DNA from 3 places in the Clostridioides sp. LIBA-7678 genome. Region 1 is predicted to be linked to each of the others. Evidence: riboswitches for the same ligand, from Rfam matches in the RefSeq annotation. Region 1 holds a riboswitch; each other region holds the start of a gene.
The links. Region 1 has a riboswitch for FMN ahead of ACTG46_RS01300 (ECF transporter S component). Riboswitches for the same ligand answer to the same signal wherever they lie in the genome.

Region 1 (10,892 bases):
AAAAGAGGATTATGAAAGTTCGTGTAGAATATATTATTAAAGTATAAATTTTCTTATACTGGCATAATTGAAGGGAGATGTACTTATGAACATAATTATATCTGGAAAACAAATCGAATTAACTGATGCAATAAAAAGTAAAATCGAAAACAAACTAAGTAAGTTAGATAATTACATTCATCCAGACACTGATGTAAAAGTTACAGTAAGTGCTAAAAAAGCAAGACAAAAAATAGAGGTAACAATAGCTACTGTAAATGGTCCTATAATTAGAGCAGAAGATATGCAGGAAAATTTATACACAGCTATAGATGTTGTATATGATAAATTAAGTAAACAATTAAAAAAATATAAAAAGAGATTACAAGATAAACATAAAGACAACAAGAGCATAAGATTCCAAGATGCAGAAATAAATCTAGCTGATGAGCAAGAAGATTATGGGGATGAAAATCAAGAATTAGTAATTCAAAGACGTAAAAAATTTAGTGTTAAACCAATGAGCGAAGAAGAAGCTGTATTACAAATGGAGTTAATAGGACATGACTTTTATATGTTCAAGAATATAGATTCAGATGAAATAGCAGTAGTTTATAAGCGTCATAATGGTGGATATGGTATAATAGAACATGAATAAAGCAATTTAGATTTAATCATATTAGCTATCGATAAATAAATTATCGATAGCTTTTTAAATTAATATTAAAAGTATAGTTTTTATGGTAAAATGAATAATAGTACAATAAAGAACGAGGAGAGATGTAAAATATGAGCTTTATGGATAATTTATTCAACATGGCAGATAAAAAAGAATTAAAAAAGTTCAATAAAACTGTTGATATAATAGATTCATTAGAACCTAAATTTGAATCTATGGCAGACTCGGAACTTAAAAATATGACAAATATATTTAAAGAAAGATTAGCAAATAATGAAAGTATAGATGATATACTTCCAGAAGCTTTTGCAGTAGTTAGAGAAGTTTCTAAGAGAGTGTTAGGACTTAGACACTATAGAGTCCAAATGGTTGGAGGTATAGTGTTACATCAAGGAAGAATAGCCGAAATGAAAACAGGTGAAGGTAAAACTTTGGTTGCAACTGCTCCTGTTTATTTGAATGCCCTTACAGGAAAAGGTGTACATGTTGTAACAGTAAATGATTACCTTGCAAAACGTGATAGAGACCAAATGGCAAAAATATATGAATTTTTAGGAATGAGTGTAGGTGTTATTATACATGGTCAAAATCCAAAAGTTAGAAAAGAGCAATATGATTGTGATATAACTTATGGTACAAATAATGAGTACGGATTTGACTACTTAAAGGACAATATGGTAATACACAAAGAGCAAAGAGTTCAAAGAGGATTAAATTATGCTATAGTGGATGAGGTTGACTCTATACTAATAGATGAAGCTAGAACACCACTTATCATATCTGGGCCTGGCGACAAATCAACTCACTTATATTCAGATGCAAATACATTTGTGTTAACTCTAAAACCAGATGATTACGAATTAGAAGAAAAAGACAAGGCGGTATCTCTAACAGCATCAGGTATACAAAAGGCAGAAGTATATTTTAATGTTGATAATATAACTGATATATCTCATACAGAGTTATACCATCATATAAATCAGGCTTTAAGAGCGCATGTAATAATGAAGAAAGATGTTGACTATGTTGCTAAAGATGGAGAAATAGTAATAGTTGATGAGTTTACTGGTAGACTTATGTTTGGTAGAAGATATTCAGAAGGTTTACACCAAGCAATAGAAGCTAAAGAAGGTCTTAAAATACAAAGAGAATCTAAAACACTAGCTACTGTAACATTCCAAAACTACTTTAGAATGTATAAAAAACTTTCTGGTATGACTGGTACAGCAAAAACAGAAGAAGAAGAGTTTAAAGCAATTTATAAAATGGACGTTTTCCAAGTACCTACCAATAAGCTTATGGTAAGAGAAGATTTACCAGATTCTGTATACAAAAGTGAAATAGGTAAATTTAATGCTGTAGCACAAGAAATAATTGAAAGACATAAAGTTAATCAGCCAATACTTGTAGGTACAGTATCAATAGAAAAATCAGAATTATTATCACAAATATTAAAGAAAAAAGGCATTAAACATGAAGTATTAAATGCTAAGCATCATGATAAAGAGGCAGAGATAATAGCACAGGCTGGTAGATTAGGCGCTGTTACAATAGCTACAAATATGGCTGGTCGTGGTACAGATATAGTTTTAGGTGGAAACCCAGATTTCTTAACTAAGAGAGAAATGAGAAGAAATGGATTTAAAGAGGAAATAGTAAATAGGGTAGATACTCCAATAGAAGGTATACCTGTAAAAGGTAATGAGACTCTATTTGAAGCTAGAGCAGAGTATGAAAGACTATTTGAAAAGTTTAAACAACAAACACAAGAAGAACAAAAACAAGTTGTAGAAGCAGGTGGACTTGCTATAATTGGTACAGAGAGACATGAATCTCGAAGAATAGATAACCAGTTGAGAGGTCGTGCTGGTCGTCAAGGTGACCCAGGTAGTTCAAGATTTTATATAGGTCTTGATGATGACCTTATGAGATTGTTTGGAAGTGATAGGATATCTGGAATTGTAGATAAAATAGGTCTTGAAGAAGATATGCCAATAGAACATAGAATATTATCTAAATCTATTGAAGGAGCACAAAAGAAAGTTGAAGGTAAAAACTTTGGAATAAGAAAGCATGTACTTCAATACGATGATGTTATGAATAAACAAAGAGAAATAATATATGCAGAAAGAAAGCGTGTATTAGAAGGTGAAGATTTACAAGAGCAAATACAGTCAATGACTCATTCTATAATAGAGGAAGCTGTGACTCTTTATACACAAGATAAAGGGTTTGATGAAGATGGATTTAAAGAGCATATGTATAATCTGTTCTTACCAAAAGGTAGCATAGAGATACCAGAAATAGAAAAACTTAATCCAGTTGAAATAACAGAAAAAGTTTATGAAATAGCTATGAAGATATACACTTCAAAAGAAGAACAAGTAGGCTATGAAAGAATGAGAGAGGTTGAGAGAGTAATCTTACTTCAAGCTGTTGATAACCATTGGATAGACCATATAGATGCTATGGACCAATTACGTCAAGGTATCGGTCTTCGTGCTGTAGGTCAACAGGACCCAGTTATTGCTTATAAAATGGAAGGTTTTGACATGTTTGATGAAATGAATAAACATATCAAAGAAGATACTGTAAGATATTTATTTAATATAACAATAGAAACTCCAGTGGAAAGAAAAGCAGTTGTAGATGTTGAAAATCTATCTTCACCATCAGATGGGACACTTCCAACAAGTAAAACAGTTAAAAAAGATGAAAAAGTTGGAAGAAATGACTTATGCCCTTGTGGAAGTGGTAAAAAATATAAAAACTGTTGTGGTAGATAATCTTGGAGGATTAAATGTTAAAGATACAAGAGTATAGACATAGCGTGGAGCAAATAGCTTCAAATTTAGAAGAATTGAGGGTTTCTCTTTGACATAGCTTCATTGATGGAAAAGATGCAGATTAATGAAGAAAAGATGAACAAACAGGATTTTTGGAATGATAATGAGTTTGCTCAAAGAGTACTTCAAGAAAATAAATCTTTAAAAGAGACACTAGAAGAATATGAAAGCTTAAAAAATTTATTAGAAGATGTAGAAGTATTAATTGAAATAGGTCTAGAAGAAGAGGATGATTCTGTAGAAAAGGATATAGAAAAGTCCATAGAATCAATAGAAGAAAAATTATCTGAAATTAAAATAAAAACTCTTCTAAGTGGAGAGTACGACAAAAATAATGCCATATTATCTATAAACGCTGGAACAGGTGGATTAGATGCCCAAGATTGGGCTCAGATGCTTTTGAGAATGTATATAAGATGGTCAGAAGGCAAGGGCTATAAAGTTAAGCTTTTAGATATAATATCAGACCCTGAAGCAGGAATAAAGACAGCTACAATTCTTGTAGAGGGAACAAATGCTTATGGATACTTAAAGAGTGAAAAAGGTGTTCATAGGTTGGTAAGAATATCTCCTTTTGACCCATCAGGAAAAAGACATACTTCATTTGCATCTATAGATGTAACACCAGAGCTAGATGAGAACATAGAAGTAGAAATTAATCCATCAGATTTAAAGATAGACACATATAGAGCATCTGGAGCTGGAGGGCAACATGTAAATACAACTGATTCAGCAGTTAGAATAACACATATCCCTACAGGTGTAGTAGTTCAGTGTCAAAATGAGAGGTCTCAACATCTAAATAAAGATAGAGCTATGAGATTTTTGATGGCAAAATTGATAGAATTAAAAGAATTGGAACAAAAAGAAAAAATAGAAGACATACAAGGGAAATATTCACAAATAACATGGGGTAGTCAAATTAGGTCATATGTTTTTCAACCATATAAATTGGTTAAAGACCATAGAACAAATGCTGAGTTTGGAAATGTAGATAGTGTAATGAATGGAAATATAGACCTATTTATTAATGAATACTTAAAAATGAATAAAACAGTTTAATAAATATGCACCGTAATTAAGAGATATGTATAAGAAGGTTAGTGCTTACTATGCACTTACAGCACTTAGGCTGAGGACGACAACCCTCAGCCTTCGTTCTGTTTATTATTATACTTATGAAAAAACTAACATTAGGAGTGAAAAAATTGGATATAAATCAAATCTTAAAAAAAGAATTTAATCTTAGAGATGAGCAAATAAACAATACATTAAAACTTATTGATGAGGGTAATACAATACCATTTATAGCTAGATACAGAAAAGAAATGACTGGTGAGATGAGTGATGTCACACTAAGAGAATTTCATGAAAAATTGATGTATTTAAGAAACCTTCAAAGTAGAAAAGATGATGTAGTTAGACTAATAGATGAGCAAGGAAAGCTAACAGATGAAATAACAAAAAATATAGAAAAAGCAAAGACATTACAAGAAGTAGAAGATATCTATGCTCCATATAAACAAAAGAAAAGAACTAGAGCAATAATAGCTAAGGAAAAGGGATTAGAAAACTTAGCATTGTCAATACTAGAGAATAGTCTAGATAGTATAGAAATAGAAGCAAAGAATTATATTGATGAGGAGAAAGAAGTTCTCTCTGTTGAAGATGCATTAAAAGGTGCGAGAGATATAATTGCAGAATTAGTTTCAGATGATGCTAAGATTAGAAAATATATAAGAGAATTAGCTTTAAGAGAAGGCATGATAGTTAGCAAAAGTTCTACTGATGAGAAATCAGTTTATGATATGTATTATGATTATAATGAAGCAGTAAAGAGTATGGCTCCACATAGGGTTTTGGCGATAAATCGAGGAGAAAAAGAGAACTTCCTAAAAGTTAAGTTAGAAATAAATAATGATAAAGTTTTAAATTACATAATAAATGAATATGTAAATGATAAAAATTTCAAAAATAAAGAAGAAATCGTAAGCTCAATAGAAGATTCTTATAAAAGATTAATTTTTCCATCAATAGAAAGAGAAATAAGAAATCATTTAACAGAAATAGCTCAAGAAAGAGCTATAAGTGTATTTGGAAAAAATGTTAAAAGTTTATTGCTTCAACCACCAGTTAAAGACAAGGTAGTTATGGGATTTGACCCCGCATTTAGAACTGGATGTAAAATAGCTATAGTAGATAAAAATGGTAAACTATTAGATTATACAACAGTATACCCAACAGACCCTCAAAATAATGTGGAAGGGGCAAAGAAAGTTTTAAAAGGATTGATTGAAAAATATGATATAGATATAATTTCAATCGGTAATGGTACTGCATCTAGAGAATCAGAAACTTTTGTATCAGAAATGATAAAAGAGATAGATAGGGAAGTACAATATGTTATAGTTAGTGAAGCTGGAGCCTCTGTTTATTCGGCATCTGAACTTGCGAACGAAGAACATCCAGATATAAATGTATCAATAAGGGGAGCTATATCTATAGCTAGAAGATTACAAGACCCATTAGCAGAGCTTGTAAAAATAGACCCTAAAAGTATAGGTGTAGGTCAATATCAGCATGATTTAAATAAAAAGAGACTAGAAGAAGTACTAGATGGTGTTGTTGAAGATTCTGTAAACAGTGTTGGAGTAGATTTAAATACAGCATCATACTCTCTACTAGAGCATATTGCAGGAATAAGTAAGGCCATTGCAAAAAACATAATAGCATATAGAGAAGAAAATGGAGACTTCACATCAAGAGTACAACTTAAAAAAGTAAAAAGACTTGGACCTCAAGCATTTACTCAATGTGCTGGATTTATGAGAATCTTAGATGGTAAAAACCCACTAGATAATACAGGTGTGCATCCTGAAAGTTATGATATATGCAAAAAAATGATTGAGATAATAGGATACTCTTTAAATGATATAAAAAATAAAAATATAGAAGAAATAGATGAGAAAATAAAAGAGATTGGATTGAGAGAATTAAGTGAAAAACTGGAAGTAGGTCAAGTCACTTTAAGAGATATTATATCTGAAATTAAAAAGCCAGGAAGAGACCCAAGAGAAGAAGGAATAAAACCTATTCTTAGAACTGATGTCTTAAAAATTGAAGACATACAAGAAGGAATGTCTTTAAAAGGTACAATAAGAAATGTTGTAGATTTTGGTGCATTTGTAGATATCGGAATAAAAAATGATGGATTAGTCCATAAATCAGAAATGAGTAATAGCTTTGTAAAAGACCCTATGAGTATTGTTACAGTAGGAGATATAGTCGATGTAAAAGTTATTGGAATTGACTTAAATAAAAAGAGAGTAGCTCTATCAATGAAAAAATAAATAAGCTTATGTATGTTTGTTTTTGATACTATATTTGTAAGTATGATTTATAGAATATATAAGTATTAAAAAAGTGTAAAATTATATTGTAAAAAACAATGTTAGAAAGAAGTACGAGAGTCTTGAAAATCAGGAGGAAAATGAATGATTTTTATAAAAAATGGTAAAATAAATACCGTAACAAATGGAATAATTCAAGGAGATATCCTTATAGATGAAGGAAAAATAATAGAAATAGGGGAAAATCTAATAGCACCTTTAGATGTTGATATAATAGATGCAAGTAATAAACTTGTGTTCCCTGGATTTATAGATGCTCATACTCATTTGGGGCTATGGGAAGATGGCATAGGTTTTGAAGGGGCAGATGGGAATGAAGAAACTGACCCAATAACACCACAACTAAATCCTATAGATGGTATTAATCCAATGGATAGAACATTTAAAGAAGCTTTTGAAGGTGGTATAACTTCTGTATGTACAACACCTGGAAGTGCAAATGTTATGGGTGGTCAATGTATAGCCATAAAAACATATGGAAGAAGAATTGACAAAATGGTAATAAAAAATCCAGTTGCATCTAAAATAGCATTTGGAGAAAATCCAAAAAGTTGTTATGGTCAAGATGATAAATCTCCACAGACTAGAATGGCTATAGCGGCTTTGCTTAGAGAGAACTTAAAAAAGGCAGAAGAATATCTAGAGGATATTGATGTATATGAGAGCCATGATGATGAAGACTGTGAAAAGCCTGAATATGATATAAAAATGGAAAGCTTAATACCTGTATTGAGGAGAGAAATTCCATTTAAGGCACATGCTCATAGAGCTGATGATATGTTTACAGCAATAAGAATTGCAAAAGAATTTAACTTAAAACTTACATTAGACCATTGTACAGAAGGTCATCTTGTTGTAGAAGAATTAGTAGAAGAAGGATTTCCTGTAATAGTAGGCCCATCTTTATCAGAAAGGTCTAAGTTTGAACTTAGAAACTTGACATTTAATACAGCTGGAATACTTTCAAATGCAGGTCTTGATGTATGTATAATGACAGACCATCCAGTGATACCAGTTCAATATCTTCCAATATGTGCAGGCATAGCTGTTAAACATGGTATGAAAGAAGAAAAGGCAATAGAATCAATTACAATAAATCCAGCTAAGACTTTAGGAATAGAAGATAAAGTAGGTTCTATAGAAGTTGGTAAAGATGCAGACATAGTAATATGGGATAATTCCCCACTAGAGATTCAAAGTAATGTGCTTTACACTATAATAAATGGAAAAATAGTATATGAGAAAAAATAACTTGACAATTATTAAAAAATTAACTAATATAAGAGTGTAAGGAAAATTAAAAAATCAAAGAAGATCTTCGGGGCAGGGCGAAATTCCCTACCGGCGGTATAGCCCGCGAACTACTTAGGTGGTTGATTTGGTGAGATTCCAAAGCCGACAGTAAAGTCTGGATGAGAGAAGATATTTATGGAATATAAATAAGTTTATTTTAGTTTGTTTAAACTATGTCCATAAAAACTCGAAGATAGGATCTTCGAGTTTTTTGTTTTTCCTAAAAAATATAAACTATTGATTAGGAGGAAAGTAGTTATGCAAAATACAGTAAAAAGAGGAAATATGATTTCAACAAGAACTTTGGTGGTTATGTCAATTTTATCTGCAATATCTTATTTATTGATGTTTATTCAGGCACCAATACCAGGTATTTTTCCAGATTTCTTAAAAATTGACTTATCAGATATCCCAGCAATATTTGGCGGAATGTCTTTAGGACCATTAGTTGGATTTGGTGTAGTTGTAGTAAAAAATATACTACAAATGATAACAGCGACAACAACTGGAGGAGTAGGAGAATTTGCAAATATATTAATTGGTGGCTCTTATGTACTTATACTTTGTTATTCATATAAGAAAAGTAAAGATTTAAAAGGTGTAGTAATTGGATTTGTATTAGGGACAATAACTATGACTATAATTGGTTCATTGGTGAATTATTTTGTAATGTTACCACTTTATGGGCAATTAATGGGACTAGATGCTATAATAGGTCTAGGTTCAGCTATAAACCCTCAAGTTCATGATTTATTTACTTTTGTAATTTGGATGATAGCTCCATTTAATGTATTAAAGGCTGTTGTAATATCCTTAGTAACGTTACCACTTTACAAAAAAATGGGTAATGTAATAAAAAAATAATTAGACAAGAAAATATAAAATTTTAAAATTAAACGCATTGAATAGCCATAATTTATTTGTAACTTCAGTCCTACACTGTGATTGATATATTAAATATATTATGGCTTTATTAATTTATCAAAAATTGTATATAAAATAAGAAATATTTAGACAAGTTTAATTTTTGAAATAAAGGAAGAATTAAAACGATTAACTATTAAAATACTAAAAAGGTATCTATAATACACAGAGCGAATTTATAATAAACAAAAAATAAAGATATTATTAAAAATAAATAAAGATTTATGCTTTATTTTTTAATAATATCTAATTTAATAATGATAGGGGTGTATATAGATGAACATATCTAAAAAATTGAAAAATTTATTTTTAGATGATAAAGGGTATTATTTTAATAGTAATTGGGAAAATATTCATATAGGTATTGATAACTCAAAATTGGAAAAGTCTTTAAAGTATATTACAAATGAATATATTGAAAATATGGAAAGTGTAAAGTATGATTATCGTGAATTAAAAAATATAAAAAATCAAACTGATGGGATGTGTATACTAGCAATAAGGCAGAATTATAAAGCACTAGAGTATATAAAAGAACAAACAGAAGAATTATGTTTAGAGGCGATAAGATATAACTATAAAGCACTAGAATATGTAAAAGAACAGACAGAGTATATATGTCTTGAAGCCATAAAAAAGGACTGTAATGCACTTAAATATGTAAGAAATAAAACTGATGAGCTTATTATAAAAGTAATAAGGTGTTCTTCTAATATAGATGTTGTAAGTATTTTAAAAGCTTTAGAAGTTCAAACAAGGAGTATATGTTTAGAAGCAATTAAAAAAGATGGTAGATGTCTTGCATATGTTAGAGAGCAGAGCGAAGAATTATGTATGGAAGCGATTAGGCAAAATTATAAAGCACTACAATATGTAAAAAATCAAACAGATAAAATGTGTATAGAAGCTGTAAATCAAAATGGTATGGCATTGCAATATGTAAATAAGCAAACAGATAATATATGTATGGAAGCTGTCAAACAAGATGGAAGAAGTCTACAGTTCGTTAATAATAAGACAGAAGCAATATGTATAAAAGCCATAAGATATCTAGATAAAAGATATAATATTAAAGATGTGTTAAGTTACATAGATAGCTATACAGAAGATATATGTATAGAAATTGTAAGGCGAAATGGAAAGATGTTAATGTATATAAAAAATCAAACAGAGAGAATGTGCATTGAAGCAGTAAAGGAAAATTATAAATCTCTCAAGTATGTAAAAGAACAATCTGAGAAAATATGTAGAGAAGCCTTAAAGCAGAATTGCAAGGCAAAGGAATATGTGAAGATTTATATTGAAGAATGTATATAAGATTTAGATGAGATTATTAATATTGAAAGATAAAAAAGATAAATAGAAGTACTTTATAATAATTGAGGCTTATACTATAATTAATTAAGCAGTGATATAAATTCACATGACGATTATATCAAAATGGAGATGAATTAATGGCAAAAATATATTTGGAAAATGAAAGCAAAACTAGAGAAATAGGATATAAATTAGGTAAACTCTTAAAAGAAGGTAGTGTTATCTGTTTAGTAGGAGATTTAGGGGCTGGGAAAACTACAATGACACAAAGTTTGGCAGATTCATTAGGCATAAAAGACTATATAACAAGTCCAACTTTTACTATAATAAATGAATATGAAGGCAAAGTACCTTTGTATCATTTTGATGTATATAGAATAGGTAGCAGTGATGAAATGTATGATATTGGATATGAGGAATATGTAAATTCAAATGGAATTTGCA
Region 2 (10,892 bases), 560 kb from region 1:
TTTCTTGGTTAATATATTCTATATTCACTACATCTTTCAATTTATTTTCTACTAATAACACCATATCTTTATTTGTTTTTTTATCTAAAAATGAATTATTAAAATTACTTTTCAATTCTTCATTTCCATTTAATTCAACATTTTCTATATATTTATCATCTTTATAACTATTATCCTTTATTTGATAATTATCTTGCTTATTTATTTTATTTATTAGATTTTGTTTTTCTTTCTTCAAACTGGTTAAGTTTTGTTCTAATGGACTTAATATTATATTAGTAGCTAATACAATAATTAATATTAATAATATTTTTAGTAAATTTTTTTCTCTATTATTTAACCTCAAAAATAATCACCCATCTAACTTTTTATTCTAAACCTATAGTTATCTCCATCTCTTACAATACTGTCTATATAATAACCTTTTATGTACTTTATTTTTCTTAGATTATTTAAAACATCTAAATCATTACATACACCTTCCATTTCTAGCTTATTTTTATCTATTGATATTTTAGTAATATTATTTATTCCTACAGTTTCATATATTTTTTTTACTTCATTAAATCTTATTTTAGGAAATTTCTCTCTAGTCTTTTCAGCAACTGGTATAGTCTGTTTTGGCTCATTTATTAAGTCATTTTCACCTATATAACTTTTAAGTTCGTTTATAGATTTCACATATATAAACGATTTAAATAAAACACATGTTAAAATTAAGACTATTACTGCTTTATATACCTTATTATAAGGTTTAATTTCTTTTAATCCATTGAGAAAGTTTATAGTTTTACAAGATTTCATTTAAACAATCATTCCTATATTACTTATATAATTTATACTGCTATTTTCTAAATTTCTATCAAAATTATTTTCTATCTTTACTTTATCTTTTAATTTCAATGGATTTATTTCTATATACCTGTCTTTATCTTCAAAGTATTCTTCAATAAAATTATTTTCTATTCCATAGTAATAAACACACTTAAAACTACTTAATAGCTTCTTTACTGATTCATAGGATTTTATTTCTTTTGATAGTAAATAAGTCTCTTCTATCTTTTTACCTCTTGTTATATTTATAATGAACTGATTTTTTTTACACTCTATAAAAACTCCTTCTTCTAAAAAATTCTCTATCAAGTCTAGGTTTATGAGTTTTTGTAATATATCAAAATTTATATTTATAGCTTTGGGGTTCAAGTTTAGATTTGTTGAAATGCTCTTAATTAATTGAATAATAATCTTTGGAAAAAGAATTACTTGTATATTTAATTTATCATGACTAGAATTTATAACTTTATATTTTATTGAAAAGTCGTTTATATTTATTGGAATGTATTGTGTTATTTCAAATTCAATCATATTTAATATATCTCTTTTTTTCTTAGTATCTAGAATTTCAATATTTCTAATTACTATATCTTGAGTTTGAATATTAAAGTATAAATTTTTATATGATATTTTTAATTTACCTATCTCCTCTTTTACAAATCTAACTACATCTTCTATATATCTAACCTTAATAACATCTTTGCTATCGTTTTTTATATTAAAATTTATTTCTTTTGTAATTGATTTATCTATAAAAATTTTTTTGTGATTTTTTCTTAAAAATACAATCCTTATATAATCATCATTTATCTCTAAATTTAAAATTTTTTTAATTATAACCATCTCCTTTAATTAAGCTATAAAAATGCATATATAAAAATACTACTTAGGATAAAATTGTTTAGAGTTTACATTTACACTTATATCTGCACCACTATCACTTATAACAAGTTCAAATTTGCCAGATGTACTTTGAGGAACTGGAACAGTATTCAAATACCCTTTTTCCTTTAGAGATTCTACGCTTAAAGATTGTGTTATGTTTTCATCATCATTAATAGCCATACTCGCTGCTGTTACTATGTTGGCAGCATTTGTATAATCTGCATTTAGTTTTGCACTTTCTTGAACCTTACTGTACTTAACTAATGCTATACTAGATATAACACCTAAAATTGTTACTACTACAATCATTTCAACAAGTGTAAATCCCTTTCGTTTTTTATTTATCAATTAAATATTCTCTCCTTTTAAAAATTTTATTAGATAAAATTTATTTTTTTCTTAAAAACTAGTAACTGCATCGAACATGGGAATAACCATAGATAAAATAAAAATTCCGATAATTAATCCCATAAATATAATTAAAACAGGTTCTATAAATTTCATTATTTGCTCTATTTTATTATTTAATTCACTTTCATAGAATTTATTTATTACATCTAAGCTTTTATCTAGTTTTCCACTTTCTTCTCCTGTATTTGTCATTGAAATAAATAATTTAGGAAAGATATTTGCTAAATTCAAAGACTTACCTATACTATTTCCCTTTTTTATATAGTTATTGGAAATATTTAATCTTTCACAAATAAATTCATTATCTACAACACTTGCTGACATTTCTATAGCTTCCACTATTTGTATTCCACTACTAATTAAAATAGATAAAGCTCTAGAAAATCTGGTTGTAACTACTAACTGATTAATTTTTCTTACAAAAGGCATTTTAAATTTCAGAGAATTAATCAATTTTTTTACATTATCATTTGTTCTAAGAAAATAAACAGTTGCTATTAAAAATAATAAAAGACTAAGCATAAGATAACCTATGTTATTTGTAACTATTGTGGATATACCTATTAAAACTCTTGTTATTAAAGGTGGTTCAATTCCATTACTTGCAAAAACCACCTGAAAATTAGGTATTACAAATATGAATATAAATATCATTGACATGATAGATAATGCTATGAGTATTATTGGATAGATTGAAATATTTATTATTTTCATTTTTAATTTGTATTCTTTATCATAATAATTAGATAAATCATTCATTATTACATCTAGGCTTCCACTAGTTTCCCCTGCTCTTATCATGCTTATAAAGAATTTAGAAAATGTACCTGTTACCTGAAATGAATCTGCTATTGAGTTACCTTTTTGGATGTGATTTGATACTATATTAAGCAAATTTTTTACTTTTTTACTAGACTGACCCTCAATGACTTTAAATATCTTTGTAATTTCACATCCAGATTCTAATAATATACCTATCTCTTTGCAAATTACTCTAACTTCTTTATCACTAATTCTATTTAATATTAAATAAAATTTCTCTAAATTATAAAATATACTTTTAGATAATCTCATGCACTATAATTCCTTCCAAATTATATTAATTGCAATTAAATAAACACAATATTTTTTAATTTAATACATTTAATTTTGTCTAACTTAAATATAACTTATGTTCAAACATTTTAATTAAAGTAAATTAAATGAAGTTAACTATATAGTTCAATTAAATCATTTCATTTACTACTAAACATTCTTCTAATGTCGTTATTTTTTCATTTATTAGTCTTTTACAACTATCTTCAAATGTTATCATTCCATTTTTTTGTGCCACTTCTTTAATACTACTAGAATCATCTATATTTCTTATACATGTTTTTATGTCATCATTTACTTCTAGTATTTCATAAATTGCTGTTCTTCCAAAATACCCTTTGTCATTACATCTTTCACAACCTACAGCTACTTTAGTATTTACATCTCCACTAAAATTGTCTTTTATCATAATCTCATGACTACAATGATTACAAACTTTTCTAACCAGTTTTTGAGAGATAACACCTATAAGAGATGCATTTAAAAGATATGGTGGTATTTGCATTTCTAATAATCTAGCTATAGAAGACACTGCATCATTAGTGTGCAAAGTACTTATAACTAAATGACCTGTTATAGCTGCTCTTACTGCTATTTTAGCTGTTTCTGCATCTCTTATTTCTCCGACCATTATTATATCTGGGTCTTGTCTTAATATTGCTCTAAGACCCACCTCAAAACTTAATCCTATTTTTGAATTTACTTGTATCTGACTTATTCCATCCATCTTATACTCTACTGGATTTTCTATAGTCATTATATTTTTATTTATACCTTTTAAATCATTTAATAAGGAATATACTGTTGTAGTCTTTCCGCTGCCTGTAGGGCCTGTCACTAGTAATATTCCTGCTCTTTTACTTATTATATTACTTATAGACTTTATTGCTTCTTTTGAAAAGCCCAGTTCTAGCTTATCTTTTAAGAAAGTATCTCTGTTAAGTATTCTTAAAACAATTTTTTCACCATATACAGTTGGTATTGATGAAACTCTAATATCAATTAGGTCACCTCCCAACTTTATATCTACTCTACCATCTTGTGGAAGTCTTTTTTCCGTTATATCCATTGAGGCCTTTAATTTCACTACAGTAGATAATGATGGATATATATCGATTAAAAACTTTGATACTTCTTTTAATTCTCCATCTACCCTCATTCTCACTATTAAATGCTTTTCAAATGGCTCTATATGTATATCACTTGCATTTTCTTTTATAGCTTTTTCTAAAAGATTTTCAAATAATTTTTTTGCATAATCTTCATCAAGTTCAAAGTTATTGTAATATTTATCAATCTTCTCACTTATAAGTTCTTTTTTCTCTTTTTTCAATATAATTTCTTTACCTGTAGCCAATCTCAAATCCTGTATGGCATATATATCTTCATCTTCTATTTCTACTACTAAATTATCATCTTGAAATTCTACTGGAAATACATTATATTTTTTTGCAAGCTTTTCTGGTATTAACATTGGTAAACTGCTTTCCTCTAATATAATCTTAATCACCCTTTATATACTTTAATTTATTAGGTATATTCATTTTTTTCATAGAGATATTTTCTTCAGTTTTTATACTTACTTTCATTGGATAAGTCGTTTGTATACTGTCTAAATATTCACTGCCTTTATCCACATAATCAGAGAGTTTATCCTTATCCCCAATGCATTTTATTTCATAAGGTTGTGCTACAGGAACTCCATTTATATTTATATGGCTTCCTGCAAGTACAACTTCTGAATACTGATTGATTCTTTGACCATTTATTTCTATGTATTTTGCTCCATTTACTTTTAGTTCATTTACAACTTTTACAAGTATTTTATTATAGTCTATATTATTTGCTATATTCCCTGTTTTTTCATCTATAGCATCTATACTTACTATTATTCCACTGCCCTTTACATCTGAATATGATAGATTTTCTCTAAGAGCTTCTATTTCTGAGATTTCTTTAGAATTTTTTTGATTACTTTTCATTGAATCAATTTCTTTATCTAATTTATCCTTTTCCTTTTTTAATTCCTTTATAGACTTTCCTGTCAATTTTATTTCTTTTCTTATTGACTTATCTTTACTTGTATAAACTGTTTCTTCATTACTATAATCTCTAAATATGGTTCCAACAAGTATACCTAAAATAGTACTCGCTAGTATTATAAACACATATGGTTTTTTCATACTGTATTGCTCCTTACAAATTTATTTTTATATGATAATTTTCTTTAATTAAACCTTGAGCCTTTATATATATTTATTATATCAAACTTATATATTAAAATTCATCTTTAGTATATAATATCATACATCAAAAAAAGCAAAATGGCATAGCTTCACAGCTACACCAATTTACTAAAAGTTATATTTTATAATTATCATCTGATTTAAGATATATATTCTTATACATTCTTCTCATATTTTGAAATTCTATTAACTAGTTTATCTCTTAATTTTCCAACTTCATCAAATCTCATATTAGGGATATAGTAACTTTCTATAATATCATGTTTAGACTTCGCTCTCTTAAGATTTAATACAGCCCAACAAATTAAATCATCCAAAACTTTCTCATCAAATTTAATATCTTCTTCATATTTAAGTAATTTTTCTCTATTTAAAAATTGATTTAAATTAATGGTTTCCTCTTCTTTAAAAGTTGCGCTTGTAGTTATACCAATATCTAAGTCAGTCAATAGTACAGTCTCAACTTTTTCTGGTATAAGTGGATAATGATAAACTTCTACATTTAAACCTTTTTCAATAGCTTTCTTATACACTTTGTTTAATAATGTAGTTTTTCCAGTGCCTATTTCACCATCTAAATAATAAACCTTATTTACATCTTTTAATATGTTTTCTGTATAATCTAAACATCCTACAGGAGTTATAGCTGAACCAAATAAATGCTTCTCTCTTTTCAAATTTCCTGTGCTTTCAACTCCATCAAACAATTTTTTAATAAATTCTTCTGTAACTAGATTCACTTTACCATAATCCATACAATCAGAATATTTTTCCTCTATATCTCTAAAGATTGGTTCTGATGCTTTTAAAAATTTAAACGCTCTTTTAAATGCATTACTAATATCCTTATCGTATGCCGATATTTCTTGTCTATTTTTTTCCAACTCTTCTGTGTTCCAGTAATCACCTAAATTAATTATCTCGTCCAAAGCTCCTGGTAACTTTGGGTCCATAGTGTGTGGAGCAGTTGCATCCATAAGTACCACGCCTAATTCCTTTATAACTACACCGTCCAATGAACTTGGGTCAGAAGGACAGTTATATAATTCAATATCATATCCTCTACTTAAAAATTCTTTATAAATTTTTTTCATAAGTGAGGATTTTCCTACTCCAGGGCCACCTTTTAAACAAAAAACTCTTTTTACATTTTCAGGAATTATATATTCAAAAAAAGAATATGAGCCTTGTGATGTGTTTCCACCTGGAAATGCCTTCTTTACCTTTCCTTCCATAATTAGCGCCTCCTCATAATTTACAATATCTCTTAATTAAGATATTAATATTATACGAGTTTTGTTACAACTTTATGCTTTTGATAAATCTAAAACTTATCATTTAATACCAATAAAAAATTAATTTTATCTAATTATAGTAGATTCTATACTATGTGATTTAACTTTTATATGCTTTTATCTGGAAGTCTAATTTAACTCTTTATACAGTAATATAGTTGTATCTTATTCAAATCCAATTGTTTCCATTATGATTTTATGTTAAAATAATATTACAAAATACATCTGTTTTTCTTCAGAAACGGGTGAAATTCCCTATCGGCGGTAAAAGCCCGCGAGCCTTATGGCATAATTTGGTCAGATTCCAAAGCCGACAGTAAAATCTGGATGGTAGAAGAAAATAGTATATGAGTACCTTTATGTAATTTTACATGAGTAATCTATACAACTCCTTCAACTACCGTATTTATTCATGAAATTAAACACATTCGAGGTACCTAAGATGTAGGTGCTTTTTTTGTTGTTTATTTTATAACTATTCTGTACTTATAAAATCTATTATATAAAAGATTGGAGTGTTATCATGAAACAAAAATGGATAGTATTAATTATAATCTGTATTGGTGTATTTATGTCTACTCTTGATGGAAGTATACTAAATATTGCAAATCCTACAATTGCTGCTGACTTTAAAATTAACATGTCACAGATTCAGTGGGTTGTAACAGCTTATATGCTTGTCGTTACAGCAACTATGTTATTTTTTGGAAAGCTCGGTGATAAAGTAGGTTCAAATCGTCTATACACATTAGGATTTTTTGTATTCACAATAGGTTCTTTTCTGTGTAGTATATCACACAACTTATCTACATTAATTTCTTCAAGAATATTTCAAGCAGTTGGGGCAAGTATTTTAATGGCAACTGGACTTGGTATAGTTTCTAATGCATTTCCAGCAAATGAAAAAGGAAAGGCTATAGGAATCACTGGCGCTGTAGTTGGTATAGGAAATATGAGTGGTCCTGTAATTGGAGGTATACTTTTAGAACATTTTGGATGGCCTTCTATTTTTATTATCAATATACCTATTGGTATCATAGCAGTTTTTCTTGGAATTAAATTTCTTCCTAGACCTGCTTTAGATGAACAAAATAAAAGCTTTGATATTCCAGGTCTTCTGCTATTTGCAACTTGTACTACACTTATATTACTTGCGATGAATGGAAAAGGAAACACAAGATTGTATCTAGGTATAGCATCACTTATCATCTTCTTATTATTAGCATTAAGAGAAGTAAAATTTGAACAGAGCTTTATTGATTTACCTTTATTTAAAAATAGAAATTTCACTGTAGGCAATATTATTGGAATCGCTTGTTACTTCCCTCAAATGGCAGTATCTTTCCTACTTCCATTTTATTTAGAACAGTTAAAAAATCTATCTCCTATGATGGCTGGTTCTGTAATGACTGTCCATCCACTTATTATGGTACTTATAGCACCTATTGCAGGTTCTCTTTCTGATAAACATGGTGCAAAGAATATTCTAACAACATCTTTTTCATTTATGACTATTTCACTCGTTGGAATGGCACTTTTAAAAGCAGATTCACCATTATATCTTTTAATTGTATGTTTAGTTATTTTCGGACTCGGACTAGGTGCTTTTAGTTCACCAAACAATAGTAGCATTCTTGCAGATGTTCCTCCTCAGAAACAAGGATATGGAGGTAGCTTTCTTGCAACGGTTCGTAATTTATCATTTGCTCTTGGAACAGCATTTTTTAGTAGCTTCTTTGCACAAAGCCTTACATATAATCAAAATTTCAAAAGCCATACAGCAGCCTATGTTATAGCTAGTAATCAATCTTATTGGATTGCTGCAGCAGTATGCTTTATAGGACTTATACTAACTATTTTCTTTATGAGAAAAACAGAGAAATCTATTTCTTAGATAAAATTTATTTCTGATTTCATCAGTGACTAAGTTTTTAAATATACTAATTTATATCAAACCTTGAAGTTTTTTTAATTTATAACAATAAATTGCTAATATCTATTGTTTATAAACAACAAGGATGCCAAAAAATATCCATTAGAATTATTTTGAGGCATCCTATATTTTATTTTGATATTAATATAGTTATAACTAATCTACTGTTATCTCATATCCATGTTGATTATATTGATTTACAATTTCTTCCCATAGTTCTTCAACACCAGTCTTTTTTAATGAGGAAACAGGGATTACTTTTTCGCTACTTTCCATTTGCAATTTTTTTCTTATTATGCTTATATGTTTTTGATATTGTCCTCTAGATATTTTATCTGCCTTAGTTGCAATAATCACACAGTTATATCCGAAGTGTTTTATCCATTCATACATAAGCTTATCATCTGCTGTAGGCTCATGTCTAATATCTACAAGTAGAAATATAGAACATAATTCTTGTCTACTTTCTAGATATCTTTCCATTATGCCTCCCCATTTTTCTTTTTCAGACTTAGCTATCTTTGCATATCCATAACCTGGAAGGTCCACAAAATAAAATTCATTATTTATTAGATAAAAGTTTATAGTTCTAGTTTTCCCTGGTGTTTGACTAGTTCTAGCAAAGTTTCTTCTATTAAGCAATGTATTTATTATTGATGATTTCCCAACATTTGACCTACCAGCTAATGCTATCTCTGGAATACCTTCTGCTGGATACTGTGATTTATTCACAGCACTCATAGTTATCTCTGAACTTCTAATTTTCATTCTTCTCACCACTCTTTAACAAAGCTTGTTCTAATACTTCATCCATATGTTCTACAAGTACAAACTCCATTTTTTCTTTTACATTTTCTGGTATCTCATCTAAATCAGCTTCACATTCTTTAGGAATTAATACTTTTGTTATACCAGCTCTATGAGCTGCTAATAATTTTTCTTTAACTCCTCCTACAGCTAATACTCTACCTCTTAAAGTTATCTCTCCTGTCATAGCTATATTGCCTGGAACAGGTCTTTTAGTAAGTGCTGAAATTACTGCAAGAGCCATAGTTATACCAGCTGATGGTCCATCTTTTGGAACAGCACCTTCTGGAATGTGTATATGAATATCATTTGTCTTATAAAAATCTGGGTCTATATCAAACTTGTCCACTATTGACCTTATATAAGATATACCTGTCTTAGCAGATTCCTTCATAACATCTCCTAGCTTACCAGTCAATACAATTTCGCCTTTACCTTTAAGTACATTTACTTCTACTTCAAGTGTAACTCCACCAACTGCTGTCCATGCAAGACCATTTACTAATCCTATTTGAGGATTAACTTCTGCAAGTTGATACTTAAACATGTCTTTTCCAAGATATGTCTCTAAGTCAGACTTATTTACAATAACTTCTTCAAGAGTTGGGTCTTCAACATATTTTTTTGCAACTTTTCTACAAATTTTACCAATAGTTCTTTCTAGTGTTCTTACACCTGCTTCTCTTGTATAATGATTTATTATACTTCTTAAAGTCTCATCATCCATTTTTATGAAGTTTTCTTTTAAAGCATGCTCTTTAATTTGTTTTGGAAGTAAATATTTTTTTGCTATATTTAATTTTTCCTCTTCTATATATCCAGATACTTCTATTATTTCCATTCTATCTAATAATGGTCTTGGTATATTACCTAGGCTGTTTGCTGTTGTAACAAATAGTATTTTTGATAAATCAAAAGGTATTTCTAAGTAGTGGTCTACAAAATCCTTATTTTGCTCTGGGTCTAATACTTCTAGCATTGCTGAAGCTGGGTCACCTTTATAATCTGCTGCCATTTTATCTATCTCATCAAATAAAAATACAGGATTTTTTGTTTGTGCTTCTTTTACTCCATTGATTATTCTTCCTGGAATTGAACCTACATAAGTTCTTCTATGACCTCTTATTTCTGCTTCATCTCTAACTCCACCTAAAGATATTCTTACAAACTTTCTATTCAACGCTCTAGCTATTGATTTTACTATAGATGTCTTTCCTGTTCCTGGAGGACCAACTAGACATATTATAGGGCCTTTAAGTGATTTAGCAAGTGTTCTTATAGCTAAGTATTCTAGTATTCTTTCTTTTACTTTCTCTAATCCATAATGGTCTTCATCTAGTATAGCATTTGCCTTATTTATATCCAACTTATCTTTTGTTTCCTTAT
Region 3 (10,892 bases), 1.7 Mb from region 1:
ATTTTATAATTAAATAAAAAGTAGATATAATAATAGATATAATCATAAGTGGAAAACCTATCTTAAAATACTCTTTAAAAGATATAGGATGCCCATGTTTATTACCTATACCTGCTAGTACAACATTGGCAGATGCTCCTATCAATGTACCATTTCCTCCAAGACAAGCTCCAAGAGATGTCGCCCACCATAATGGCATAACATCAATTCCTTCAGCTTGCATAGTCAAAATAAGAGGAATTAATGTTGCAACAAATGGAATATTATCTAAGAAAGAAGAAACTATTGCTGATAACCATAATATTAATAACATTGTAAATACAAGATGGCCTTCTGTAAGTCCAATCAATGCTTGAGCTAATTTGTTTATTATGCCAACTTCTACTAATCCACCAACTACTACAAACAAGCCCATAAAAAATAAAATTGTAGACCATTCAATACCAGCCATAATTTCATCTACATCTTGTTTTCCTATAAGAAGCATTATAGATGCTCCTGTTAGTGCAACAACAGAAGAGTCTATGTGGATTGTACTGTGAAACATAAAACCAAAAAGTATAAATGCTATTAATATAAGACTTTTTATAAGTAATGGTTTATCTTTGACAGATTTTTTTTCATCGAGTTTTAATATTGAATTTTTAGCTTTCTCATCTACAATAAGTTGTTTGCCATAAATAAATTTGAAGCATATTATAGTTACAATAAGTATTACTATAACAGCAGGGCCTAAATTTATTACAAAATCCATAAAACTAAGATTAGCAGCACTACCAATCATAATATTTGGAGGGTCACCTATAAGAGTAGATGTTCCTCCTATATTGGAAGCTAAAATTTGTGTTATTAAAAAGGGAACTGGATTAAGTCCCAATATTTGTGTGATAACTATAGTCATTGGACCAATAAGTAAGACAGTAGTAACATTATCTAATACAGCAGATAAAATAGCCGTTATAATAGCAAAACAAATCATTATTTTCCACGGGTCTCCTTTGGCTTTCTTTGCAGTCCAGATAGCTATGTATTCAAATAGCCCTGAGTTTTTGACAACAGCGACAAATAGCATCATACCAACTAATACACCAATAGTGTTGAAATCTATATGGCTCAATCCTTCATCAAGTGTAAGTATATTGAAAATTATCATTAATAGTGCACCACCAACAGCTGCTACAGATCGGTTTACCTTCTCTGTAATAATAGCTGCCATAACTATTAAAAATATACATATAGCTATTATTTGTTGAAATTCCATAATATAAGTACCTCCATTTGTATTATTTTGTGCCTAATGCTAGTACTATATATAGTATTACTTTTTTATTGTTTTTTCAATGGATGCATAAAAGTATATTATTTAACAAAGTTTCTGAGAAATTGACAGAATTTAAAGAAAATTTTTGTTATTTAAATAAATTTTAAAATAATCTCATTACTAATAATATTAAACGACAAACAAAAAAATATACTATTAGAAATAGAATTTATTGTATTTAGAAGTAATTATAAAATATTAAATATATCTATATTATAAAAACAATAAAAAAAATTGATTTTGAATATAAAACTGCAATATATTAAAAAAATTATTCATTTCAAACCTTGTAATTTGATTTTATAAATATTATAATTAAATTAATGAATTTTTAACAAGGAATTATTCATTTTTTTGATTTTAAGATTTATTAAGAAAACAAAACTAAATAGGGGGTAATTAATATAATGGATTTTTTAAATGGTATTTTAACAGGCATTAATAATGCAGTAGTATTTGTAAACAATTACTTATGGTCGTATATCTTAATTATAATGTTGGTTGTAATTGGTATTTACTTTACTATTAAAACAAATTTTGTACAATTCAGATATTTTATAGAAATGTTTAGACTTCTGGGTGATGGTACAGCAAATAAAAGTGCAAAAAAGGAAGGGAAGATATCTTCATTCCAAGCATTTTGTATAAGTACATCTTCAAGAGTTGGGACTGGAAATATAGCTGGAATAGCAATTGCAGTAGTGGCAGGTGGTCCTGGTGCTGTATTTTGGATGTGGCTTATAGCATTAATTGGTTCTGCTTCTAGCTTTGTTGAGAGTACATTAGCTCAGATTTACAAAGTTAAAAATGGTCAAGCTTTTAGAGGTGGTCCAGCATATTATATGGAGCAAGGTCTAAATAAGAAATGGATGGGAGTTTTATTTTCAATACTTATAACTATATGTTATGGTTTTGTATTCAATGCAGTTCAAGCAAATACTGTTTCGCTTGCATTTAATAATGCATTTGGAATAAGTAAAATGGCTATGGGAATAGGTCTTGGAATTTTAACTGCAATAGTTATTTTTGGTGGAGTACATAGAGTTGCAAAAGTTTCTGAGATAATAGTTCCTGTATTTGCAGGATTATATATATTGGTTGCTTTAGCTATAGTTGGAATGAATATAACAGAGATACCAAAAATTATAGCGTTAATAGTTGAAAGTGCATTTGATTTTAAAGGAATGGCAATTGGTACTTTTATGGGAGTTGTAATGACTGGAGTGAAGAGAGGTCTATTCTCTAATGAAGCAGGTATGGGTAGTGCTCCTAATGCTGCTGCAACAGCACATGTAACTCATCCAGTAAAACAAGGTTTAATTCAATCTTTAGGTGTTTTTACTGATACTATAATCATATGTAGCTGTACAGCATTTATGGTATTATTATATTCAGATTATGCTAGTAGTGGGGCAACTGGAATTGAATTGGCTCAAGAAGCTTTAACTCATCATATAGGACCAATGGGGAACATATTTATAGCAGTTTGTATATTCTTATTTGCATTTAGTTCTATAGTAGGTAATTACTATTATGGAGAATCAAATATGGAATTTATGAGTGGAAGCAAGACTAAACTTAATATATTTAGAGTTTTCGTTGTAGGTATGGTTTTATTTGGTTCTCTTACTCAAGTAGAAGTAGTTTGGAATCTAGCAGACTTATTTATGGCATTGATGGCTATAATAAACTTAATCGCAATATCGCTTTTAGGAAAGTATGCATTTATCGCTTTAAAAGATTACACAAGTCAAAAAAAATCTGGAATAAAAGACCCTGTATTTATTGCAGATGAAATAGAAGGTTTAGAAAATGTATCAGAGTGGCACAAGGAATTACCAGAGGAAAATTTAGGATAAGAAATCACAAAACTATTTTGATAGATTGAAGTACACGTAAGTTATATAAATAAAATATTTAATTAATTTATATTACTGGAATTTTTAATTCCAGTAATATTTTTTATTATATAGTTTATTTTTAAAAATAGTTTACTTACTATAAATTTTTTCCTAAGATTTATTTTCTCTAAAATGTTATATAATTAAGTCTTGTAAATTGTATTCAAAACTTTCTAAGTGATTACAAAATAATCTAAACTCTTCTATAGTTTTGATTTCTTGTAAATTTCTCAAATCTATCATTATATTACTGTATTTATGCAACATAAAACTCATATCATATATTTCACATTTAACAAATCCATCTTGATAACTGTACTTATAAGGTTCATATTTTGAAAAATTTGACTCAAAGTATTTTATTTTAGCATAGCACAATTTGTGTATGTTGAACAAAAGAGCCAGAACAGATTCTTTAACTGCAAACTTGTGTGTGAAGTATTTTATAGTGTGGTATTTACCATGTTTAAACTCCCAAATTAAATTCTCATTTAAAGTAAGAGAATATTTTTCTATAAGGTTACGTTTATCTGGTGTTAAATCTTGTATTGAATATGTTTTCATAATTTATTCTCCTCATAAATATTTAATAAGCACATATTAAATCATAGTATTTTATTGCCACTTACTCTTAATTATATTGTATTGTATATTAAAAAAATAATAAAATAGATAATTAGTATAGTATTAATCTATGTTATAAATAAAAACAATAGCTTTAATAGCAATATATATATTTTTGTGGTATTTTATTTTTAGAGTCGTATTTATAATTATTTTAAGATTTTTAAAGTAACTTTGATGATTAATTTATATCTTAGAGGGGGTATGCAAATTGTTCAATAAGAAGGAATATATTGTTGTAGTATGCCATGATTGTTTTATTTTTTATAATAAAGATAATGACCTAAAAGAGAGTGTATCATTTTCAATACACCCCATTCCAAATGTGCCTTTTTATTATTATCTATTTGAAGGAGAGACTGAAAAATTTATTAGAGATATACAAGCAAAAGTTTCTATTAAGAAATCAGCTTTGTATATATTAATTCAAGATGATGCATTAAGTATAGACATAAAAATATTGCAAGAATTTTTTATGCAGTTAGGATGTCGAAAAATAATTTTTTCTAAACAAAATATTGTTTTGAGTAATTGTGAAGAAAATTATATTTCCATATCCTTTACAAGTAGAGCAATTGCCATTTCATATGTAAAAAATGGAGGAGCTGAAGCAGTAGATTTTTTTGATTACAATGAGATTGATTTTAAGAATCTGTCTTATATCGTTAAAAACTTACATAATGATTGTGTATATTCTGAGTTAAAAATATATGTGAATAATATAGGAAGCTCTAATAATTATGAAGATATTGGAGAGATAGTTCAGGTAGATGATATTATAAATAATTTCAAAAAACTATATATTGAAAAAAATACATCAAGATAGAATTGTTAGTATATAAAAGTATACAGGTTTTATATATTCTAATGGGTAGGAGGTTAGATATATTATATTTGAAATTATTAAGTACCAAAAGAACAAATATGTTTTGTCCTTTTGGTATTTAGTATTTTATGTTATTTAGACAGATTTTAATATTTAATCAATACTACTATTTAATAATGATATTATTTAATCTAGAGATTTAAATAAATTTACCATTTCTAATGCACTCATAGCACAATCATAACCTTTATTTCCAGCCTTTGTACCTGCTCTTTCAATGGCTTGTTCAATATTTTCTGTAGTTACGATTCCAAAAATAACAGGCAATTCATTGTCTAAAGATACTTTTGCTATACCCTTAGATACTTCGCTACATACATAATCATAATGAGATGTAGCTCCTCTTATAACACATCCTAAACAGATTATAGCATCATACTTACCACTTTTAGACATTTTCTGAGCAACAAGAGGGATTTCAAAAGCTCCAGGTACCCAAGCTATTTCTATATTTTCTGGAGAAACATCATGTCTTAAAAGGCAATCTTCAGCACCTGATAAAAGTTTTGATGTTATAAATTCATTAAAACGAGAATTTATTATACCTATCTTTAAATCTTTTCCAATAAGTTTTCCTTCATATATCATTTTTTATTTCCTCCAATTTTATTTATGTTATAGATTTATATTTATAAATATATTTAATATTAATTGCAAATAATTACTTAGTAGAAAAAAATCATATTAATAACTTATATAATATCCAATAGATGTCCCATTTTATCTTTTTTAGTTTTTAGATATAGCTTATTAAAGTCATTAATCTCTTCGTTAATAGGAACTCTATTGTTGATTTTTATTCCATATTTCTCTAACTGATTTATTTTATCAGGATTATTACTTAAAAGGCTTATACTTTTTATGTTTAAATTTTTTAATATTTGAGCAGCCATATAAAAATCTCTCATATCTTCTTCAAATCCAAGCATTAGATTTGCTTCTACAGTATCATAACCTTCTTCTTGAAGTTTATAAGCTTTAATTTTATTTAAAAGACCAATACCTCTACCTTCTTGTTTCATATAAATTAAAACACCATTTCCATTTTCTACGATTTTCTTCATAGAAGATTCTAATTGTAATCCACAATCGCATTTTAAAGAGTGGAACACATCGCCTGTTAAACATTCAGAATGAAGTCTAACTAGAGTATTTTCTTTATTTATATCTCCATAAGTAAGGGCAATATGTTCTTCATTTGAATATGTATCTTTATATCCTATGATTTCAAAGTTACCATATTTTGTTGGAAGGAAAGCGCTAGATACCTTTTCTATAGTAGTTTCATTTGTTTTACGATATTCTATAAGGTCTTTTATAGTGATAATTTTCAAATTATGTTTTTCTTTAAAAATCATTAAATCATCAACTCTTGCCATTGTACCATCATCTTTCATTATTTCACATATAAGACCAATTTCTTTAAACCCTGCAAGTCTAGCTAGGTCTACAGAAGCTTCTGTATGTCCATCTCTAACAAGGACTCCACCAGTTTTTGCTATTAGAGGGAAAATATGACCAGGAGTTTTGAAATCCTTACTTGTAGAATTCTCATCACAGAATAATTTTACAGTTTCAGCTCTTTCATATGCAGATATACCAGTTAGAGTATCTGCACCATCTATAGTAACAGTAAATGCTGTTTGAAATGTATCTGTATTTTCTCTGACCATAAGAGGTATATTTAAACTTTTAAATTTTTTTTCAGTAGCAGGTAGACAAATTAGACCTCTACCATATGTAGCCATAAAATTTATTGATTCAGGGGTAGCCATCTCAGCTGCCATCAGTAAATCTCCTTCATTTTCTCTACTTTCATCATCAACAACAATTACCATCTTTCCATTTTTTATATCTTTTATAGCTTCTTCAATAGTATTAAACATATAATTCACTCCTTTATCATTTTTAAAAACCATTTTTAAATAAAAAATCTTTATCTATATTTGATTTACAATTACTACTATTAGAATTTAATTCCTTGTAGTTATTAATCATAAAATTATTAACATACTTTCCAATTACATCACTTTCTAAATTAACAAAGTCTCCAACATTTTTTGTTAAGAGAGTAGTATTCAATTTAGTATGAGGTATGACAGAAACTTTGAATATTTCATCATCCAAATATGATATAGTTAAACTTACACCATCAATGGCAACTGAACCTTTAAGTATCATTGATGATAAGAGTTTTTTTACTGGTCGTATGCTCACTAAAACTGCATTTTCGTTTTTTTCAAACTTACAAATAGTACCTTTACCATCAACATGCCCTGTTACTATGTGACCTCCGAATCTTGAAGAAAGGCTCATGGCTCTTTCAAGGTTTACTTTGTCATTTGTATTTAATGAGCCTAAATTTGTAGAACGAATTGTCTCCATCATAACATCTGCTGTAAACTCATTTTTTCCTAGTTTTGAAACAGTTAGACAAGCTCCATTTACAGCGATACTATCTCCAAGATTTGTACCATCTAATATTTTGTTTGATAGTATGGTTACTTGTCCGCTTTTGCCATTAGCAGTAATTTTTCTAAGTATTCCAACTTCTTCTACTATGCCAGTAAACATTATGACCTCCTGTATATATATTCATAAAATTTATTTTAAAACATCAGATTCTATCAAAACATCTCCATCTATTAAAGTTACATCATTAATTACTAGTTGTGTTGAATCTGCTAGACGAGTTACTCCTTCTCCAGAAACAAATGTAGGTGCGTCTTTACCACCTATAATTTTAGGGGATAAAAATAGTTTGACCTTATCAACTAATTTATTTCTAAATAGACTGTCATTAAGTGTAGAACCCCCTTCAACTAGTACAGAATCAATGTTTAGTTCTCCTAGTTTATACATTACAAATTTTAAATCAACTAAGCCATTTTTCTTAGGAGAAATTATAACTTCAACATTCTTTTCTTTTAATACTGATAATTTTTTACTGTCTTCACAACATGTGAAAACTATAGTTTTACTAGTTTTATCTTTAACTAAATTACTGTTAACTGGTAATCTCAGATTTGTATCTATTACTATTCTTGTAGGATGAGACACTTCATCTTGATTAAGTCTACAAGTTAGCAAGGGATTATCATTTAAAACTGTGTTTGTACCAACCATTATACTATGATACTTATTTCTGTATTTATGAGTTAGGTATCTTGAAGACTCATTAGATATCCATTTTGATTCTAGTGATTTTGTAGCAATTTTACCATCTAGACTTACTGCCGATTTTACAATACAAAGAGGTTTTTTATTTTTTATGTAATAAAAGAATATTTCATTTAATTGTTTTGCTTCTTCTTCTAATATTCCTACAGTAACATCAATGTTGTTATCTTTTAATTTTTTTACTCCATTACCACAAACAAGTGGGTTTGGGTCTAGTGTAGATATGACAACCCTTTTAACTTTATTTTGAATAATTTTATCAACACAAGGTGGTGTTTTACCATGATGAGAACATGGTTCTAAATTCACATAAAGAGTAGAGTCTTTTAAACTTTGTTTAGCACTGTTTATAGCATTTACTTCAGCATGATTAGAGCCGAATTTCTCATGATATCCTTTGCCTATTATCTCACTATCTTTAACAATTACACACCCAACTAGTGGATTTGGACTTGTAAAACCTTCCCCTTTTTTAGCTAATTCAAGAGCTTTTTTCATATAATAAATGTCTTTTTCTTTTTGATTCACAAAATTCAAGATGTGTACACCTCCTGTTTAATTAGATAATTTTTAAACAAAAAACCCTGAGAATTAACTCAGGGTTTAGAATAATCTACAATAAATGTTTAATAAGAGCACAATAAAACAGCTCTACAAAAAACTCATTAAACATATCTTCTTCCATCCAGACTTTACTGTCGGCTTTGGAATTTAACCAAATCAACCAAGTTTTAGCTTGGCTCGCGGGCTATACCGCCGATTGGGAATTTCACCCTACCCCGAAGATTAAGTATTAAATTTATATTTAGAATGTATCATAAATTATTTTACTTTGCAAACAATTTTTTTCAAAATATATGTTAATATATAATATAGAACGTCTATAAACTTTGAAATACTGGGATTGTGAATATAAAAATAAAAATTTGAACATAATCAGGAAAGAAGTCTAATTAATTTAAATTAGGAGAGAAATATATGAATGAAAAACTTTTAGAAATACTATCAAAATACTATGGATATACAAGCTTTAGAAAAGGTCAAGAATCTATAATAAATTCTATTTTGAGTGAAAAAGATGTACTAGCTATAATGCCAACTGGAGGTGGTAAATCTATTTGTTATCAACTTCCAGCATTGATATTAGATGGGATGACAATAGTAATTTCTCCACTTATATCTCTTATGAAAGACCAAGTAGATGCTTTAAAGACTATGGGGATTAATGCTGCTTTCATAAATAGTTCACTGAGCAATAAAGAATTTAATGAGATATTAAATAATATTAGAAAAAATAATTATAAAATACTCTATATTGCTCCAGAGAGATTAGATGCACATGAGTTTATTGAACTAATAAATAATAACAACATAAGTCAAATTGCAATAGATGAAGCACATTGTGTGTCTCAATGGGGGCATGATTTTAGATTGAGTTATAGACGGATTTCTGATTTTATAAAGAATTTACCTAAAAGACCTATAATTACAGCCTTTACAGCAACCGCTTCAGAAGAGGTACGAGCTGATATAATAAATTTATTATGTCTAGAAAATCCAGACTGTTATATAACCGGTTTTGATAGAGAAAACTTATCAATAAACATAGTAAAATCATCTAGTAAAAATAAATATATTTTAGATTATATTAAAAATCATAAAAATGAGTCTGGAATTATATATGCTGCAACTAGAAAGGAAGTTGAAAACATACATAATGGATTATCTAAGAGAAATATATCTGTATCAAAATATCATGCAGGTTTATCTAAAAATGAAAGAAGTAAAAATCAAGAAGATTTTATAAATGATGATGTGGATATAATGGTAGCAACAAATGCATTTGGAATGGGTATTGATAAACCTAATATAAGATGGGTTATACACTACAACATGCCTCAAAGTATAGAAAATTACTATCAAGAAATAGGTAGAGCTGGTAGAGATGGAGAGAAAAGTGAATGTGTGCTTTTGTTTTCTCCAGGAGATGTACATATACAAAAATATTTAATCGATATTGGAGTTGAGAATCCTGAAAGGAAGTTGTTTCAACACAAAAAGCTTCAATATATGATTGACTTGGCTTACAGTAATTCATGTTATAGAAGGACAATACTAAATTACTTTGGAGAAAATTATATAGAAGATTGTAATAATTGTAGTAACTGTTTAGTAGAAGGTGAAATAGTAGATAAAACTATAGATGCTCAAAAAGTTATTTCATGTGTAGCTAGAATGAAAAGAAGTTATGGTGTTACTACCATTGTAGATGTACTTAGAGGGTCTAAGAATAAAAAGATTTTACAACTTGAATTGAATACTTTATCTACATATAATATTATGAGAGACTATTCAAGTGAAGATTTAAAGAACTTTATAAATACATTGGTTTCCCATGGATTCTTGGATTTAGTTGAGACTTTAGGTAATGGAAATAGAGGAAGTTTTCCAACCATAAGATTGAATGATATGTCTATGAAAGTTTTAAAAGGTCAAGTGAAAGTTGAATTTAAAGAAATCGTGATGACAAAATCATTAGAAGTAGAAGATGAGTTATATAGTGCTTTAAGAGAGCTTAGACATTCAATAGCAAGTGAAGAAAGAATAGCTCCATATATGGTATTTGGTGATGGGACACTTAGAGCTATGTCTAGCAGTTATCCAATTAATAAAGAAGAGATGTTAGATATATCTGGAGTAGGGGAAATTAAGTATCAAAAATATGGTAGAGATTTTGAAACAATAATTAAAGAATATGTCGAAAAAAACAACATAAACAAAAAAAGTGAAGAAAAAAATGTCGATTTAGATAATGTTAATAGTGAGTTCTTTGAAGTTAATTCAGATAAAGCTCTATATGAAAAACTATTAAGTATTAGAGGTGAATATGCAATAAAAGAAAAAGTACTCCCATATATGATTTTATCCAATAAGACACTGAAAGAAATAAGTGGAAGATATCCAATTGATGAAGAGCAAC

Region 2: another riboswitch for FMN. It lies ahead of ACTG46_RS17710 (MFS transporter); the one in region 1 lies ahead of ACTG46_RS01300 (ECF transporter S component).
Region 3: another riboswitch for FMN. It lies ahead of ribD (bifunctional diaminohydroxyphosphoribosylaminopyrimidine deaminase/5-amino-6-(5-phosphoribosylamino)uracil reductase RibD); the one in region 1 lies ahead of ACTG46_RS01300 (ECF transporter S component).

The regions. Positions count from the first base shown of each region.
Region 1 is NZ_CP196987.1:194,011-204,902, forward strand. It holds gene hpf (ribosome hibernation-promoting factor, HPF/YfiA family) at 86-637, shown strand; gene secA (preprotein translocase subunit SecA) at 769-3,444, shown strand; one part of gene prfB (peptide chain release factor 2) at 3,459-3,533, shown strand; one part of gene prfB (peptide chain release factor 2) at 3,535-4,566, shown strand; gene ACTG46_RS01290 (Tex family protein) at 4,713-6,854, shown strand; gene ACTG46_RS01295 (amidohydrolase) at 6,999-8,165, shown strand; FMN riboswitch at 8,225-8,342, shown strand; gene ACTG46_RS01300 (ECF transporter S component) at 8,466-9,071, shown strand; gene ACTG46_RS01305 (DUF4116 domain-containing protein) at 9,408-10,448, shown strand; gene tsaE (tRNA (adenosine(37)-N6)-threonylcarbamoyltransferase complex ATPase subunit type 1 TsaE) at 10,586-10,892, shown strand, end outside.
Region 2 is NZ_CP196987.1:3,828,154-3,839,045, forward strand. It holds gene ACTG46_RS17670 (hypothetical protein) at 1-346, opposite strand, end outside; gene ACTG46_RS17675 (hypothetical protein) at 361-804, opposite strand; gene ACTG46_RS17680 (pilus assembly protein PilM) at 805-1,677, opposite strand; gene ACTG46_RS17685 (type II secretion system protein) at 1,717-2,067, opposite strand; gene ACTG46_RS17690 (type II secretion system F family protein) at 2,119-3,204, opposite strand; gene ACTG46_RS17695 (GspE/PulE family protein) at 3,356-4,699, opposite strand; gene ACTG46_RS17700 (DUF881 domain-containing protein) at 4,728-5,408, opposite strand; gene ACTG46_RS17705 (ATP-binding protein) at 5,627-6,706, opposite strand; FMN riboswitch at 6,994-7,109, shown strand; gene ACTG46_RS17710 (MFS transporter) at 7,290-8,660, shown strand; gene yihA (ribosome biogenesis GTP-binding protein YihA/YsxC) at 8,856-9,467, opposite strand; gene lon (endopeptidase La) at 9,457-10,892, opposite strand, start outside.
Region 3 is NZ_CP196987.1:1,898,262-1,909,153, forward strand. It holds gene ACTG46_RS09205 (ArsB/NhaD family transporter) at 1-1,261, opposite strand, end outside; gene ACTG46_RS09210 (alanine/glycine:cation symporter family protein) at 1,729-3,180, shown strand; gene ACTG46_RS09215 (hypothetical protein) at 3,358-3,786, opposite strand; gene ACTG46_RS09220 (hypothetical protein) at 4,058-4,672, shown strand; gene ribH (6,7-dimethyl-8-ribityllumazine synthase) at 4,859-5,320, opposite strand; gene ACTG46_RS09230 (bifunctional 3,4-dihydroxy-2-butanone-4-phosphate synthase/GTP cyclohydrolase II) at 5,425-6,618, opposite strand; gene ACTG46_RS09235 (riboflavin synthase) at 6,641-7,306, opposite strand; gene ribD (bifunctional diaminohydroxyphosphoribosylaminopyrimidine deaminase/5-amino-6-(5-phosphoribosylamino)uracil reductase RibD) at 7,337-8,449, opposite strand; FMN riboswitch at 8,582-8,703, opposite strand; gene recQ (DNA helicase RecQ) at 8,891-10,892, shown strand, end outside.